Regions from separate parts of the Shewanella sp. 492 genome, predicted to be linked through region 2. Evidence: predicted binding sites of a transcription regulator. Region 2 holds the regulator's gene; each other region holds the start of a gene.
The links. The regulator LexA, encoded in region 2, represses DNA repair genes until DNA is damaged. The targets are predictions, from matches to a motif close to TACTGTATNNNNATACAGTA.

Region 1: the regulator LexA is predicted to act here: its motif matches at 1,880-1,899, upstream of recA (recombinase RecA).
Region 3: the regulator LexA is predicted to act here: its motif matches at 1,444-1,463, upstream of AC5YBX_RS10250 (DNA topoisomerase III).
Region 4: the regulator LexA is predicted to act here: its motif matches at 1,550-1,569, upstream of dinB (DNA polymerase IV).

The regions. Positions count from the first base shown of each region.
Region 1 is NZ_CM181702.1:1,102,926-1,107,127, reverse strand. Features, by position in the region: gene alaS (alanine--tRNA ligase) at 1-49, opposite strand, end outside; gene recX (recombination regulator RecX) at 248-697, opposite strand; gene recA (recombinase RecA) at 711-1,772, opposite strand; gene mutS (DNA mismatch repair protein MutS) at 2,106-4,202, shown strand, end outside.
Region 2 is NZ_CM181702.1:109,324-113,525, forward strand. Features, by position in the region: partial or broken gene coxB (cytochrome c oxidase subunit II) at 1-653, opposite strand, end outside; gene AC5YBX_RS00505 (cell division inhibitor SulA) at 1,051-1,560, opposite strand; gene lexA (transcriptional repressor LexA) at 1,557-2,174, opposite strand; gene yrfG (GMP/IMP nucleotidase) at 2,524-3,195, opposite strand; gene nudE (ADP compounds hydrolase NudE) at 3,292-3,837, shown strand; gene cysQ (3'(2'),5'-bisphosphate nucleotidase CysQ) at 3,888-4,202, shown strand, end outside.
Region 3 is NZ_CM181702.1:2,279,868-2,284,069, reverse strand. Features, by position in the region: gene AC5YBX_RS10255 (methyl-accepting chemotaxis protein) at 1-1,128, shown strand, start outside; gene AC5YBX_RS10250 (DNA topoisomerase III) at 1,488-3,491, shown strand; gene ilvN (acetolactate synthase small subunit) at 3,680-4,174, opposite strand; gene AC5YBX_RS10240 (acetolactate synthase 3 large subunit) at 4,174-4,202, opposite strand, start outside.
Region 4 is NZ_CM181702.1:2,900,405-2,904,606, reverse strand. Features, by position in the region: gene nqrM ((Na+)-NQR maturation NqrM) at 1-52, shown strand, start outside; gene bfr (bacterioferritin) at 369-842, shown strand; gene bfr (bacterioferritin) at 852-1,319, shown strand; gene dinB (DNA polymerase IV) at 1,595-2,674, shown strand; gene AC5YBX_RS12770 (hypothetical protein) at 3,473-3,718, shown strand; gene AC5YBX_RS12765 (ISAs1 family transposase) at 3,829-4,202, shown strand, end outside.

The DNA of each region.
Region 1 (4,202 bases), 990 kb from region 2:
GGAAGAACTCCAAGAAAGCACTTCTCAGCGCTGCAGTGGTTTGATACATGAAATCATCCTGAATTAGGTTACATTCGCGGTGACAATTGAAACTTCACCGACACTCATAGTTAGCCCAACATTATAAGCAGTCTATTGTTGAACAACCAGAGGTTTAACCTAGGAAGTGAGATAAACGAACAAAAAGGCAAGTACAGAAGGGAAATAACCAGCAGACATGATTATTGAAGCAAGCAAACATGAATCATCATATATCGGAGTCAACCTCTAGCGCGTAGGCGATTTGATCGAAGCTATAACCTTGGCCCATTAAATAACGTACACGTTTAGCACGATCTTTTTGATCGCTAATAGGCCCATTATTAGCAAATTTTTTATTGGCTTTTGATTTTGCTAGCTCAAACCAGTCACAATCACTATTGTTTAATGCCCTTTCAATCGCCTCTTTCGATAATCCTTTTTGCGCCATCGATTGACGGATGCGGTTTTGACCATGGCCCTTGCTAATATGAGAACGCAGTAATAAGGCGGCAAAGCGAGCGTCATCTAAAAAACCATTATCGACACAACGGTCGAGTACAGGCTCAATTTCGCTTAACTCAAAGCCTTTTTGAAGCAGTTTAGTTTTGATTTGATGGCGTGAATAGTCGCGGCGGGCAAGGAGCCCAACCGCGATATGCATAGCAGAAGCTGTCATAACAAGTTAGTACTTAAAACACTTCACCTGTTTCTAAGTCGATATTCTCGTCGCTAACGGCAGGTTCAGCAGCCACTTTTTGGCCACCAAGCAGCATGGCACGCAGTGCGGTATCGATCTCTTTGGCAATTTCTGGGTTTTCTGTTAGGTATTTACCGGCGTTTGCGCGGCCTTGGCCAATCTTGTCACCTTTATAGCTGTACCAAGCACCGGCTTTCTCAATCAGTTTATGCGCTACACCTAGGTCGACTAACTCACCTGTACGGTTGATGCCTTCGCCATAAAGGATTTGGAATTCAGCTTGCTTAAACGGCGCAGCAATTTTGTTTTTAACCACTTTAACGCGAGTTTCGTTACCTATAACTTCATCACGATCTTTAATCGCGCCAGTGCGGCGAATATCAAGACGAACCGAGGCATAAAACTTCAGTGCGTTACCACCTGTTGTGGTTTCTGGGTTACCAAACATCACACCAATTTTCATACGAATTTGGTTAATGAAGATAAGTAGCGTGTTAGATTGCTTAAGGTTACCGGCAAGCTTACGCATTGCTTGGCTCATCATACGCGCCGCTAAGCCCATGTGTGAGTCACCGATCTCACCTTCAATTTCAGCCTTAGGGGTTAACGCAGCCACCGAGTCGACAATGATCACATCAACCGCGCCGCTGCGAGTCAAGGCGTCACAAATCTCTAACGCTTGCTCACCCGTATCTGGTTGAGAGCATAATAGGTTATCAATATCAACACCTAGCTTTTGCGCATAAATCGGGTCAAGCGCATGCTCGGCATCGATAAAGGCACACACTTTGCCATCACGCTGCGCTGCCGCAATCACCTCAAGGGTCAAGGTGGTTTTACCTGATGACTCAGGGCCATAAATTTCAACGATACGGCCTAGGGGTAAACCACCTGCACCGAGTGCAACATCTAATGATAGAGAGCCTGTAGAGATAGTCTCAACATCCATAGAGCGGTTTTCACCTAACTTCATGATGGATCCTTTACCAAATTGTTTCTCAATTTGACCTAGAACCGCGTTAAGGGCTTTCTCTTTATTTGCATCTATCTTCATGGTGCTTTCCTCTCTATCACAGGCGTTGCGCTGTGGTAAATCCGTTAGGATAAAGCATAGCGCTTACAACGAGCTGTGCTTTATGTGTCTCAATATGCTGACTAGTATACTGTACAATCATACAGTATCAAGTACTGTTGATGATTATTTTTTACTAAATTTAAAACAGCCACTTAGCCTAGGGTTGAGCTCAGTTGAGTTTAAATAATACAATTTTGGCTGGATAAATACGCCCGTTAAAGTGAAATTATTGCTAATATTGGCGCCAATCATACGCTAGCAACCCAAGGGTTGTTATGCTGAGCTTTTTTTGCAGGATACCTTGGTTACTTCATGAACGCAGTTGATATTCAAAACCTCGAGAAACACACCCCAATGATGCGTCAATATCTGACGCTAAAAGCCGAAGCACCTGATATGTTACTGTTTTATCGTATGGGTGACTTCTATGAGTTGTTCTATGATGATGCCAAGTTAGCCTCTGAGCTGCTGGGGATCTCATTAACCGCTCGCGGCAAGAGTGGCGGCGACCCTATCCCTATGGCGGGTATTCCTTATCATGCGGTCGAAGGCTACCTCGCAAAATTGGTGCAATTACGTGTGTCAGTGGCCATTTGTGAACAAGTGGGCGATCCGGCTACGTCCAAAGGCCCAGTTGAACGCAAAGTGGTACGTATCGTCACGCCTGGCACCTTAACCGATGAAGCCTTATTACAAGAGCGGCAAGATAATTTATTGGCAGCGGTATATCATGGCAAAGTCGGCTTCGGTTATGCCACGCTAGATGTCTCCTCAGGACGTTTTGTTGTCACTGAACTTCCCAGCAGAGAAGCGTTAGAAGCTGAATTACAGCGCACTAATCCTGCCGAACTGTTACACAGTGAAGATTTTAGTGAGATGGGCCTTATTGCCAGCTTTAATGGTAAACGTCGGCGCCCAGAGTGGGAATTTGACTACGACACTAGCTATCAATTATTACTGGCACAATTTGGCACCAAAGATCTTTATGGCTTTGGATTAGGTGACGTTAGGCTCTCGCTTCAGGCCGCGGGTTGTCTGATGCAGTATGTTAAAGACACTCAACGTACCGCCTTACCCCATATCAACTCGATTGTTCGCTTTAATCAGTGCGACAGTATTATTCTCGATGCGGCGACACGCCGTAATCTCGAACTGACTAAAAACCTGCAAGGTGGCTTTGATAACACCTTAGCCGCCATCCTCGACAATACAGCAACCCCCATGGGAAGCCGTATGTTGCAGCGCTGGATCCATGAGCCACTGCGCAATCATCACACCATCCGCGCCCGCCATGATGCGGTCGAAGAACTGCTCAGCTCTGGCGACTTTGAAACCCTGCACGATCAATTAAAAGCCTTGGGAGACGTTGAGCGTATCACCGCCCGTTTAGCCCTGCGCAGTGCTCGTCCTCGCGATTTTGCTCGCTTACGTCAATCGTTATCTTTGTTGCCTGCAATCAAACAACTATTAGCTAAATGCCACAGTCAACATTTGAGCAACCTTGCGATAATGCTGGGAGAATTTCCCGAAGAGCACGCATTACTGAGCCGTGCCATTGTCGATAATCCCCCCATGCTGATCCGTGACGGTGGTGTATTAAAACCTGGCTACCATCAAGAGCTAGATGAGTGGCGTGCACTTAGCCAAGGTGCCACCGATTATTTAGCAGATCTGGAAGCCAGAGAGAAACAAGCAACCGGGGCATCGACCCTCAAGGTGGGCTATAACCGCGTACATGGTTATTACATTGAGATTAGCCGCAGAGAATCTGACTTAGTGCCGCTAAGCTATCAACGCCGCCAAACATTAAAAAATACCGAGCGCTACATTATCGCCGAACTCAAAGAGCATGAGGAGAAAGTGCTCTCGAGCCAAGGCAAGGCGTTGGCACTTGAAAAACAACTCTGGGACGAGTTGTTCGATTTGCTCATGCCTAAACTGCATGAGCTACAACTATTTGCTAGGGCTGCTGCCGAGTTAGATGTGATCAGCAATTTTGCTGAGCGCGCCGATCTGTTCAATTACCATCGCCCCGAACTGACCGCACATAACGGTATTGATATTGATGCTGGGCGCCATCCGGTTGTCGAACAGGTTAGCCAAACGCCCTTTATTGCCAATCCGGTTAACTTAAGCCCGCATCGGCGCATGTTAATCGTAACAGGTCCCAATATGGGCGGTAAGTCTACCTACATGCGTCAAGTCGCGTTGATCACCCTAATGGCTCATATCGGGAGTTTTGTGCCTGCACAGCGCGCTGCCATTGGGCCGGTAGATCGTATTTTCACCCGCATTGGCGCCGCCGACGATCTGGCTTCGGGTCGCTCTACCTTTATGGTCGAGATGACAGAAACCGCCAATATTTTGCATAATGCAACGCCAGAAAGTTTAGTCTTAATGGATGAAATT
Region 2 (4,202 bases):
TACGTGCCGGGTTTATCCACGCGGGTCCAAGCTTCATTGATGAAACCGGGGTTAGCATCTTTTTTTACCGCAAAGGCTGGCACCCACCAAGAATGGATCACATCATCTGACGTCATCAAGAAACGCACTTTTTTATTAACGGGAAGCACTAGAGGTTTGTCGACTTCTAATAGATAGTTTTCGCCCTTCGTTTCACTGCCTTCAATTTGTGCTCTTGGGGTAGCGAGTAAACTGTAGTATTCGATATCGTGATCAAAATAACTGTAATGCCATTTCCACTGAGAACCTGTAACCTTGATGGTGATATCCGCATCGCTAGGGTCTTCCATGGCGATAAGAGTTTTAGTGGCAGGGATCGCCATCAGGATCAAGATGACAAAAGGGACGATAGTCCAAGCGATTTCGACTTTAGTGCTTTCATGAAAATTGGCAGCCACCGCACCTTTGGAGCGACGATGGTTAATGATGGAATAGATCATCACCCCAAACACTATGATGCCGATAGCGCAACAGATATAAAGAATGGTCATGTGAAGGCTAAAAACCTTGCCACTGATCTCAGTTACCCCTGGTGTCATATTAAGGGGCATATCGGCTGCGAATATGGGTGGGGCTAGTAATAACCCGAGCAAGCTATACCACAGATGCTTCACTAGACTTCTCCTCTGTCAATTGCGAAGGCAACTACAAAGAAAAGTTACACAGTATGTCTCGGCTCTATGCAAACTTTTCAGTTCCCAAAAAAGCAACGATGACTTCACAGTGCGCTGGTGGTATTGCTGTTGTTATTGCTGGTGGTTACCACGCTTGCACTTACGGCTGACTATATCAGGCTAATTTCCGCTTTATTGGACGCAGTGAGAGATCTACACTCGTTGGCCAATGAAACAGACCACTAAATTGTTCGGATATAACAAATAATCGTTGATATCTATTACTAACTTAATCGCTGTTTAAATATTGATCAAGATCACTTTTTTTTAATTTTTTTAAAACAGCAACAAAAAAGCCCCTCGCGGGGCTTAAGTATGGAAAGTTTGAACTGTAATGCTAGTGCAGTGAACTAAATAATGATGCTTGTTGATAGCCCAGATCTTGCTCTGTCAGGGCTGTTACAGGTAAGTGACTATTATCATCTTCAATCACAACACCTAGAGCCTGGGTACTTTTGGCGACCAATTGTAAGCGGCGGCAATCGCGAGCATCGAGTGCTTGGGTCCAACTGATCACCGCACTGGATGTACCACTAGTAAGCGCTTTTTCCATCGCCCACAGTGCTTCAACTTCATCTTTGGTGTGCACTAATAAGATTCTATCCATGCGTACCCCCGCATCGGCGAGCATCTGCTTATAGCCAATATTCGGTGGGCTAATCAGTACGACCCACTGGCCTTGTTGGCTTAATCTTGCTAATTGCGGTGTTAGCGCTTGCAACTCATGCTTACCTTGGGTACGACTCGATAATGTCGCAATGGTACTGTGCTGAGTTGGTTTGTGTTGCTTATTCATATCGACCCAAAGGCCGGGATGTCGCGGGGCATTACCCATTAGATTATTCATTGCCAATCTCCGTTGCGGATAACACCTACGGCCAGCCCTTCGATGCTAAGGCTTTGGGTAGATAGGTCGACGACTATCGGTGAATATTCTTCATTTTCGGCGTGAAGATATACAGTATTACCTTTCTTTTCAAAGCGCTTTACTGTGACATCATCTTCGACGCGAGCTACGACAACCTGCCCATTACTGGCTTGCTCCACCTTATGCACCGCAAGTAGATCGCCTTCGAGAATACCAATATTTTTCATGCTATCGCCGCGGACTCTTAAGAGAAAATCAGCGCTTGGGCGAAACATCGCTGGGTCAACTTTGTAGTGTTGCTCAACATGTTCTTGGGCCAAAATGGGTTCACCGGCAGCGACTTGTCCAATCAGTGGTAAACCAAGATCTTCGCTATCATCTTCTTGAGTTAGCTTAATACCTCGCGAGGTCCCAGGCATTATTTCGATGCAGCCTTTTTTGGCTAAGGCTTTTAAGTGCTCTTCGGCCGCATTGGCGCTTTTAAAGCCTAGGCGACGAGCAATTTCAGCTCGGGTAGGCGGCATGCCTGTATCGGCAATATTGCGTTTAATTAATTCTAATATTTCAGCTTGTCTAGGGGTTAATGGTCTCATTACAGATCCTGTCTTTTCATACAGTAACTGTTAGTGTATACAGTATTTAAAGTAGCGCAAGGATTAAGCATATTTTTGTCGGCAATGTGGTGGGATTTGCTTAAAACTGAAAATAAGGTCGCAGATTTATTTTTATTGCAATCTGACTTTTTTAATTTAAATCAATGTTATGAATTTAATTTTACGGAAAGGATTCATTGAGTGTCGCTGAGTGGCGCGATTGCTCTCTTATCTGTTGAGACGATTTCAGTGCCAAGTTCGGGCGGTGAAACAAATAAGCAGGCTATAGGGTTTGGTTGCACCATGCACCTGCATTTATCCTTATCTTATGTCATTGAGCGAGGAGCTATTATGGCTTACTGGCGATAAGATCATCTAACAGGTGGTGGTAATCATGGATTGCGGGAAAGTCGGTAAATATTTTATGGGGCTTTTTACTATCAGGATTGCTTATGCCAAGCAAATACCCAACTCCAGCTTGTTTGGCGGCATGTAAGATAGCTTCGCTGTCATCGATAAATAAACACCGACTGGGTTGCAATTGATATTGGTTAAATAAGCTAGACCAAAATTGAGGGTGCTCTTTAGCAAAACCTGTTTCATGGCTGGAGATCATATGGTCTAACCCTTGCGCGAGCTCTGTGTGTTCTAGTTTGAGAGCTAGGCTTTGAGGATGGGCATTGGTCACTAATATTCTGGTTTTATGCTTTTGAGTCAATGCGCGTAGAAATGGCATGCTGTCTTGGCGTAACTGTATCCTGTCGGCCAATGTGCGTTGCAGCTGCACAATATCCAGTTGCAGTTGTTGCTGCCAGTAGTCGAGGCAATACCAATCCAAGGTGCCAACCACTTGGTCGTAGGCTTGTTCTACCAAGACATTAGCTTCATTTAGAGAGATGTTTCTGCTGTGACTTAAGGTTTGCGGCACTAGCTTGAGCCAAAAATGGCTATCAAAGTGTAAATCTAGCAGTGTGCCATCCATATCAAGCAGTACAGTATCGATTTTATCCCAAGGAAACATAAGGTCAGTAAAAAAATTCTATCGTGAGAGTTGTGGATTAGGCCCATCATAGTAAGATTGAACTGTGATGCAAACGTCATTTTATCAGGGACATTCATGTCGGACCAAAAGCCACAGATATTACATACACAAGTTGTTGCCCAGAGTCGGTTATTTCAAATTGAACAAGTGCACCTGAAATTTTCTAATCAGGTCGAGCGCCAGTATGAACGTATGAAAGGTAATAATCGTGGTGCCGTAATGGTGGTCCCTGTGTTGGGTGAGCAACTGCTGCTGGGCAGAGAGTACGCCGCAGGAACCCACAGCTATGAACTGGGCTTTCCCAAAGGGCTGGTTGATCCGGGAGAGACGCCTGAGCAAGCCGCTAATCGGGAGCTGCAGGAGGAGATAGGCTTTGGGGCTAAAAAATTAACCCATTTGATGGAGTTAAGTCTGGCGCCCAGCTATTTTGTCAGCAAGATGCAGATCTATATTGCAGAAGATCTGTATGAGAGTCGCCTTGAAGGCGATGAGCCCGAGCCAATAGAGGTTGTTTCTTGGCCGCTTGCACAGTGGTCAGGGCTATTGGCATTGGAAGACTTCTCAGAGTCTAGAAGTGTGAGTGCCTTGTTTTTAGCCCAGAAGCATTTAAAACTAAAATAGTTATTTCAATTCGGATATATGCATTACCTGTCTAGGTTGTTGGAGTTGTGATGAAGCCAGAAGAGTGTGTGGAACAGGTGATCGCCATCGCCGTTGAAGCGGGAATGGCCATCAAAGATATTTACCTTGAAGGTAGCTTTGATAAAGAAATTAAGGCGGATAATACCCCTGTGACGTCTGCCGATCTCGCTGCGCACCAAATTATCACCGCTGCGCTGACTCAGCTGACTCCTGATATTCCTGTGTTATCTGAAGAAGATGCCGACATCCCGTTATCCGATCGCGTCGATTGGCCCAGGTATTGGCTGGTCGATCCGTTAGATGGCACCGGAGAGTTTATTGCTGGCAGCGGCGACTTTTCGGTG
Region 3 (4,202 bases), 1.9 Mb from region 2:
GATGTGTTTAAAGAAGCCATCGCAATGGATAAGGCGATGACCGAAATGGCTTCATCGCTTGGTAGTTTGTTGTTGATCATTGGCAGTATTGTGTCTGTGATTGCGGTGGTAACCATTAGCCTTGTTATTCGCAACATTATCGCGCCTCTTAAAGTGATCCAAACTCGAGTCGAGAACTTAGCCAGTGCTGAAGGTGATTTAACCCAAACCATCAATGTGGAATCTCACGCCGAATTGATTGCGCTAGGGGGCGGCATTAACAGTTTTATCACTAAATTGCGCTTACTCATTGGCGAGATGAAAGTACTGGCTGAACGCTCACAAGATGAGAGCCAAACTACTGCCAATATTGCCCAGCAAACCCGTGAGAGTGTTAATCGTCAATATAGCGAAATTGAAAGTGTTGTCACCGCGGTCAATGAAATGAGCGCAACCGCCCTTGAGGTGGCTAAAGCCTCAGAGCAAACCGCGATGGAAACTGAGGCGATGAATGCCAATGCTAAAGCGGGTGAAGACAGCCTTAGTCAAGCGATGAATTATGTGACGACCATGTCTCATGAGTCCTTATTAGCGAAGGAAGCAGTGAGTAAAGTGGCAGAGAGTAGTACCAATATCAGTAAGATCTTGGAGGTGATTAGCGCGATTGCTGAACAGACAAATTTACTGGCATTAAATGCGGCGATTGAAGCGGCGCGAGCGGGTGAACAAGGTCGAGGTTTTGCTGTGGTGGCTGATGAAGTGCGAGCACTGGCGTCAAAAACCCAGACCTCAACCGATGAAATTGGTAAATTGATCGATTCGCTGCAGCAAGAAGTTAAAAGTGCTTCGCATATTATCGATCAAGGTGTGGAGGGGGCGCAGCGCGCCGTTGAGCAAACTGAGTCCGCTTTAACCTCGCTCAATACCATCGTTGGTCAAATTGAGGAGGTGTCGAGCCAAGTGACTCATATTGCAACAGCAGCAGAGGAGCAAAGCGCGGTGACGGAAGAGGTTAATCGCAACATTACAGGTATTTCTGATTCCGCAGCCGAATTGGCACGACTTGCCGATGAGGCGCAGCAAAGTAGTGTTAGCTTAGCCGAACTGGTGACGCAGCAGCATCAACAATTAGGTAAGCTCAAAACCTAATCACCACATAAGGTTCACGCTGTATACCTGCCTAACCGTGAGCATTGTGCTTACGGTTAGGCCATTAAGGCTAATGATACTTACATCACGCTACAGCACTATATTTGTTAGTTTGTCATGGCTCTTTTACCCGACAAAGCCAGTCAGCTGCATTGGCACGAGCTTCTTCTCCTCTATTGTACTTGATCTTAAATCGCCCTACACCTTATCGCCATATCCGCTGAACTTAATTCGTATCTTTGGGTCATAGGCTGACTCCTCAGTGCAACTTTATCCTGTTTTACATTTGCAGCCTGATCTGACTTAGGTTAAAGTTACTGTTAATTTATACAGTTGTTTATCCTGGCTAACTGAGTGCTATGATTTTATATATCGCCGAGAAACCCAGCCTTGGCAGAGCCATTGCTGATGTATTACCAAAACCGCTAAAAAAAGGCGACGGTTTCATTACCGCGGCTAACGGGGATTGTGTCTCTTGGTGTATCGGCCACTTGCTTGAACAAGCGGAGCCCGATACCTATGACAGTGCATATAAATCATGGAAGTTTGAACACTTACCTATTATTCCTAGCCAATGGAAAATGAAACCTAAGCCGAAAACGCGCAGCCAATTAACCGTGCTGCGTGGCCTAGTAAAACAAGCATCTCAGTTAGTCAACGCAGGGGATCCAGACCGTGAAGGGCAGTTGCTGGTGGATGAGGTGATTGCGCATCTTGGGGTCAAAGGCGATAAGCTTAATCAGACCATGCGATTATTAGTGAGCGATCTTAATCCACAAGCGGTTAAACGCGCTTTAGGTCAGTTGCGCAGTAATCGCGAGTTTATTCCGCTGTCTACCTCAGCCTTAGCGCGTTCACGCGCCGACTGGCTCTATGGCATGAACATGACCCGAGCTTATACCCTTCAAGGGCGCAAAGTGGGCTATCAAGGCGTGTTGTCGGTTGGCCGAGTACAAACCCCACTGCTTGGGTTAGTGGTTCGCCGCGATGCCGAGATAGCGCAATTTGTCAGTAAACCGTTTTATGAGGTATTGGCTCATTTAACCACAGACAAAGATCAAAGCTTTAAAGCCAAATGGCAACCCAGTGAAGCCTGCTTGCCCTACATGGATGATGAAGGGCGTGTGCTATCTAAAGGCTTAGCCCAAAATGTGATCAGCCGTATCAGCCATCAAACTGCCGTGGTTACTGGGCTTAACAGTAAAGATAAACAACAACATCAGCCGCTACCTTATAGCTTGTCATCACTGCAAATTGATGCGGCTAAACGCTTTGGTATGAGTGCAAAGACGGTGCTCGATACTTGCCAGTCGCTGTATGAACGCCATAAGCTGATCACTTATCCGCGCTCAGACAGTCGCTATTTACCTAAAGAGCAGTTGGCGTTGGCGCCCAGTGTGATTAAAGCCATCATTGGCGGCGCACCTGAGTTAGTCCAAGGCATTGAATCGCCTGATCCAAAGATAAAATCGAAGGCGTGGAATGACAGCAAGGTTGATGCGCACCACGCGATTGTGCCAACAGAAAAATGCGCTAACTTAGGCAGTTTGAATCAGGCTGAGCAACAAATTTATCTGCATGTGGCGAGGCAATATTTAGCCCAGTTTTATCCACCTTATCGGTATCATGAAACTCAGGTTGAAGTGGAGATTGTTAAGGGACGCTTCACCACTAAAGCCAAGCAAGACCGTGCACTTGGCTGGAAACAACTGTTTCCCGCAGCATCGTCAAGCAAAGCGGCACCGCAGGATGAGGCCGATACGTTGCAGCAGTTGCCACCTTTGATTAAGGGGCAAACGCTACGTTCGGGGCTGGCGGAGTTAGTCGAGAAAAACACCCAAGCGCCGAAAGCGTTTTCGGATGCAACCCTGCTGGCGGCGATGACCGGCATTAATCGCTATGTGACCGACCCTGAGATCCGTAAAATCTTAAAAGATACCGATGGCTTAGGCACAGAGGCGACCCGCGCAGGCATTATTGAGTTGCTGTTTAAACGTGGATTTTTACAACGCCAAGGTAAATCGATTGTCGCGACCGAGGTCGGTAAAGGGCTGATAAACAGTTTGCCAGACTCAGCCACTTCGCCCGATATGACGGCCTTATGGGAAAGTCACCTCGATGCCATTTGTCGTAAAGAGGCAAAGTATCAGAGTTTTATGACGCCATTAGTCGACTCGCTCAAGCAGTTAATTGCCCAAGCTGGTGCTCAATTACCCGCATCATTGCAAGGGGTTAAAGCCCCGAGTGGCCAGTTTAACAAGCGCCGTGGTAAGGCAAGTTCAGCTAAAGCCAGCACCTTGGCCGGTAAAAAATCAAGTGGGCGCAGCAGTCGTAACAAGGTGAAGCCACAAGGTAAAAGTTAACATTGAGTTTGAGATAATAACCCGCTCTACAGCCCACTTTGTCTTTGTGGCTGTGTTGTCTTAACCTAGTGGCTCAGCTGAATTTATGTATATAAAAGACTACATGCAAACAAGATAATAAAACGCCAGCTGGAGATTGCTGGCGTTGTTTTGTGAGAGATCTTACTTAGCCTTTCGACAGAAGCTGTTTAGGCTCGCATCGACTTTTCGCCGCGGCACAAACCAACGACCCCAGAGCGAGAGACTTCAATCACTTTGGTGACTTCACCGATAGCACTGATAAAGGCGTCAAGTTTTTCTGTGGTGCCGGTCATCTGTATGGTGTAAAGCTCGGCGGTGACATCGACTATCTGACCCCGAAAAATATCGGCAGTGCGCTTCACCTCGGCGCGTCCAGCGCCTTTGGCTTTAACTTTCACTAACGCCAGTTCGCGTTCGATATGGCTGGACTCGGTGATATTAGCGACCTTTAAGATGTCGATAAGTTTATGCAGCTGCTTTTCTATCTGTTCTAACACCGCGGCGTCGGCCACCACTGTGATGTTTAAACGCGATAGGGTCACATCATCAGTCGGTGCAACGGTTAAACTCTCAATATTGTAGCCACGCTGGGAGAACAAGCCGACTACACGAGATAATGCGCCGGGTTGGTTTTCAAGTAACACAGAAATAATACGACGCATTAGCTTTTCTCCGTTTTGCTTAACCACA
Region 4 (4,202 bases), 1.3 Mb from region 2:
AATGGCTGAAGAAGAACGCAGCAACAAATATAATCAAGACCGCATCATATAACACCTCAATTTGATGTAACAAAGGCACCGATAGCGGTGCCTTTTTTATTGCCTTCTATGACTCTCATTCACGGGGCTTTCAGCCTAAGATTAGTGCCATATACTATACTGTGATCCTATTAGAGTTAAGGTTTGGGCTAATAAGTTCACTCCCCAGTCTAAGGGTAACATTGTATTCCTTGCCACGATCCAGTAGCTTGAGGGTGTTATTCCCTAACGGGGTAATGTTGTGTAAGCGCATCAGACTTATGCTATGTCGGTGTTAGTTTACGTCGTCAGCCTGCTACCGTTTCTCATAGAATATAAGGATAATTGCTATGAAAGGTCATCCGAATGTCATTCGGCATCTCAATAAGATTTTGACATTTGAGCTTACCGCCATTAACCAATATTTTTTGCATGCGCGTATGTACAAAAATTGGGGTTTAGAAGAGCTCAACGAAAAATGTTATAAAAAGTCGATTCAGGACATGAAACACGCCGACAAGTTGATCGAGCGGGTACTGTTTCTCGAAGGTCTGCCTAATCTGCAGCAACTTGAAAAACTGCATATTGGTGAAAACCCGCAAGAGATGCTGCAATGCGATAAAACCATGCTTAAAGCACAATTGAGTGAACTACGTAACGTGATCAGCCTTTGTGAGTCTGAGCAAGATTATGTCAGCCGTGAAATCCTAGAAGATCTACTTGAAGATGAAGAGACCTACCTCGATTGGATTGAAGCGCAGCAAGACTTGATTAAGATGACAGGGATCCAGAACTATTTACAAGCGCAGATAGAGTCAGAGTAGGAGTTTAGGATGAAAGGAAATCAAGACATTATTAATACACTTAATCAATTACTTACTGGCGAACTGTCGGCGATGGATCAATATTTTGTTCACGGGCTGATGTACGATGATTGGGGCTTAACCGAGCTTCATGAGCGCATTTCCCATGAGTCAGATGATGAACGTGAACATGCCAAAAAGTTGGTTGAGCGCATACTGTTTCTCGAGGGCACACCCGATGTAGCCAGCCGCGAAGCACTGCACATAGGTAAAGATCCGCAAGAGATGCTGCAAAATGATCTTAACTATGAGTATCAAGTTGCCGATAACCTGCGCAAAGCCATCGCCTTATGTGAAGCCCACAAAGATTATGTCTCACGCGAATTGCTCGAGGTATTACTTGAGGAAACCGAGTCAGATCACATGTATTGGTTAGAGAAACAACTGGGTCTCATCGATAAAATTGGGCTGCAAAATTACCTGCAGTCTAAGATGTAAGGTTATAAGCTGTGGGCTGCAACTAAGGTAGTGCAAGTCGCGGTTATTTGAATTGCTCCAAGTTCACTCTGGTTGTTCTAATCATGGCGGATAAAAGTAGCTGATAGCTAAAACGTTAGATCTAAGCCACAGCATAATGCTGTGGTTTTTTGTTTACGCTTAAGGCGGTAGGGCCTTTAAGCCTACTGCTGTGGCAGGTTTAGGTGAGTTGGCATGGATAAGTGTTTGTGCACTGTTTAAATATACAGTATTCTTGCGGGTGGAGGTAATGCCCATTGAGAAAGATTATTCATGTGGACATGGACTGCTTTTATGCGGCAGTTGAAATGCGAGATTTTCCCGAGTTAAGAGACAAGCCGATAGCCGTGGGCGGGCGCAGCGATCGCCGCGGGGTGATCAGTACCTGTAATTATCAGGCTCGGCAATTTGGTGTACGCTCGGCTATGGCCTCAGCCTATGCCTTAAAGTTGTGTCCCGATTTAATTTTGGTGCCGGGTCGAATGGATGTGTATAAAGCGGTCTCCACTCAGATCCGCAGCGTCTTTAATCGCTATACCGAATTAGTCGAACCCTTATCGCTCGATGAAGCCTACCTCGATGTCACCGATTGCGATGCCCATAAAGGCTCTGCGACCTTAATTGCAGAAGCGATTAGGCAAGAGATATTTGACCTTACAGGTCTCACTGCATCGGCTGGGATAGCCCCAGTTAAGTTTTTAGCCAAAATTGCCTCCGATCTCAATAAACCCAATGGCCAATATGTGATCACCCCGGATGCCATAACCGAATTTGTTAAAACCTTACCCCTGATAAAGATCCCCGGAGTGGGAAAAGTCACTGCCGCCAAGTTAGCGCAGATGGGATTGAACACCTGTTTGGATGTGCAGCAGTGTTCTAAAACGGCGTTAATCGAGCGTTTCGGTAAGTTTGGTGGTGTCTTAGCCGAGCGGGCACAAGGGATCGATAATCGCAGTATTTCACCTCACCGCGAACGCAAGTCGGTGGGAGTCGAAACAACGCTGGCCAAGGATATCTATACCTTGGAGCAGTGTGAATCGGTTATGCCGCAACTTATCCAAGAGTTAGGGGCACGCATTAGTCGCAGCGCGTCGGCGCGGCGTATTCATAAGCAAGTGGTTAAACTTAAATTTGATGATTTTAAACAGACCACGATAGAGCATCGCAGCGATCAGGTGTCGGTGAAATTGTTTTATGACCTGTTATCGCAAGCGTTAGCACGCCAAGAGGGACGCGGCATCCGCTTGCTCGGTGTGTCGGTAGGGTTAGAGAGTGCTGCTGTCAGCGCTGACAGTGAAGATGAATTTAATGCTGCACAGATGGATCTCGGGTTTTAGGGTTAACCTTCAAATGAAGGTTTGGCATTTTTTGGATTAGCTTAAGTAGCGTTTGGCTGGGTGGGAATTGGTTAAGTGGGCTTGAAGGTCGTATCTTCATTGCAATCAATCACCTGCGGTGAGCTTGTGTGCAAGCACTTTTTTGGCACGCTGTGAATATGTCCCTATACGCTCCACGGTGGCATCCCTGCCACCAAGGGCCAAAACCGTGCTTACACTGGGATATTGACTCTCTTCGATTTAACTTCATTTGAGACTAATAACGCATTAAAAGCTAACCTAGTTTTGCCCCAAAGTTTGGTGGCCTTGAAATGAAGGTTTAGAATTTTTTTAAGTTTACTTGAGCAGCGTTATGCTGAATTTTCATTTATTGATGTTCTTTGAAGACGCACCTTAATGGCAATTAATAGCCTGCCGCAGGCGTTATGTGCAAGCGCTCTTTTGGCTCGCTGTGAATATATCCCTATACGCTCCACGGCGGCATCCATGCCGCCAAGGGCCAAAACCGCGCCTACACCTATCTCTAACGCTTCTTCGATTGGACTTCATTTGATACGACTAGTGAGTTAAAGGCTAAGAAGCTTTTGCCCCAAAGCTCGTTACGCTTCTAAATACGTTACAGATAATCAGCTAGTTTTGATATACAAAAAGTAATGCGTGGGAAAACGCAAGATCTGCCATATCGCCTGAGGCCTTTTCTCCTGTAAGGCCTCTACATTAGAGTTTTAAATGTGTATCTTTGACGGAGGAATATACGCGAAGGTGATTCTAATTGGGCGAGTTGGTTCTAAGATCAGGATGATAAGAGTACGTAAGCAACTGCAAGAGTTCTTACGTTCAAAAAAAGAACTATTTAAGATAGGTGACTACTACAAAAAATGTGAGTTAGATAAGCTGAAGTCTATCAAGAATGTTTATTATGCAAATATAGAAAAGACTTTTCTTCAAGATATAAGCAATGAGTTCAAGAAAAGCTCTGCTGTTGATAGTGAAATGCCAGACATACAAGGCTGTAGCTTTGGCTTAGAGCAAACAGAGGGGTAATCCCAGGGCGAGATCGCGAACATAATTTGAGCTATTAGGGTGATATTCGCTCAAATAGCTGGACGGGCCATATTGGCTGTGATCTTATACTCTCTTTTGTGGAGAGCCCTATGAACTCCGGTGCATTTCAACAGTTCTTCAGTTCCTTAGAAGATCCTCGTCAGTCAGCCAAAGTCGAGCATCTATTTACTGATATTTTATTCCTCGTGGTTTGTGCCTCAATAGCTGGGGCACAAGGTTGGGAAGATATCGAAGATTTTGGCGATCTCCACTTTAACTGGTTTGCCAAAAAAGGACTTTTTAAGAATGGGTTACCTGTTCATGACACTATTGCTCGAGTCATATCGAGAATAGATAGCGAGCAGTTTCAGTATTGCTTTATCGACTGGATGAAGTCTGTTGCTGAGTTATCCGACGGTCAGCTTATTGCGATAGATGGTAAACGGCTATGTAGTTCATATAATCGCGAGAACAGACTGTCAGC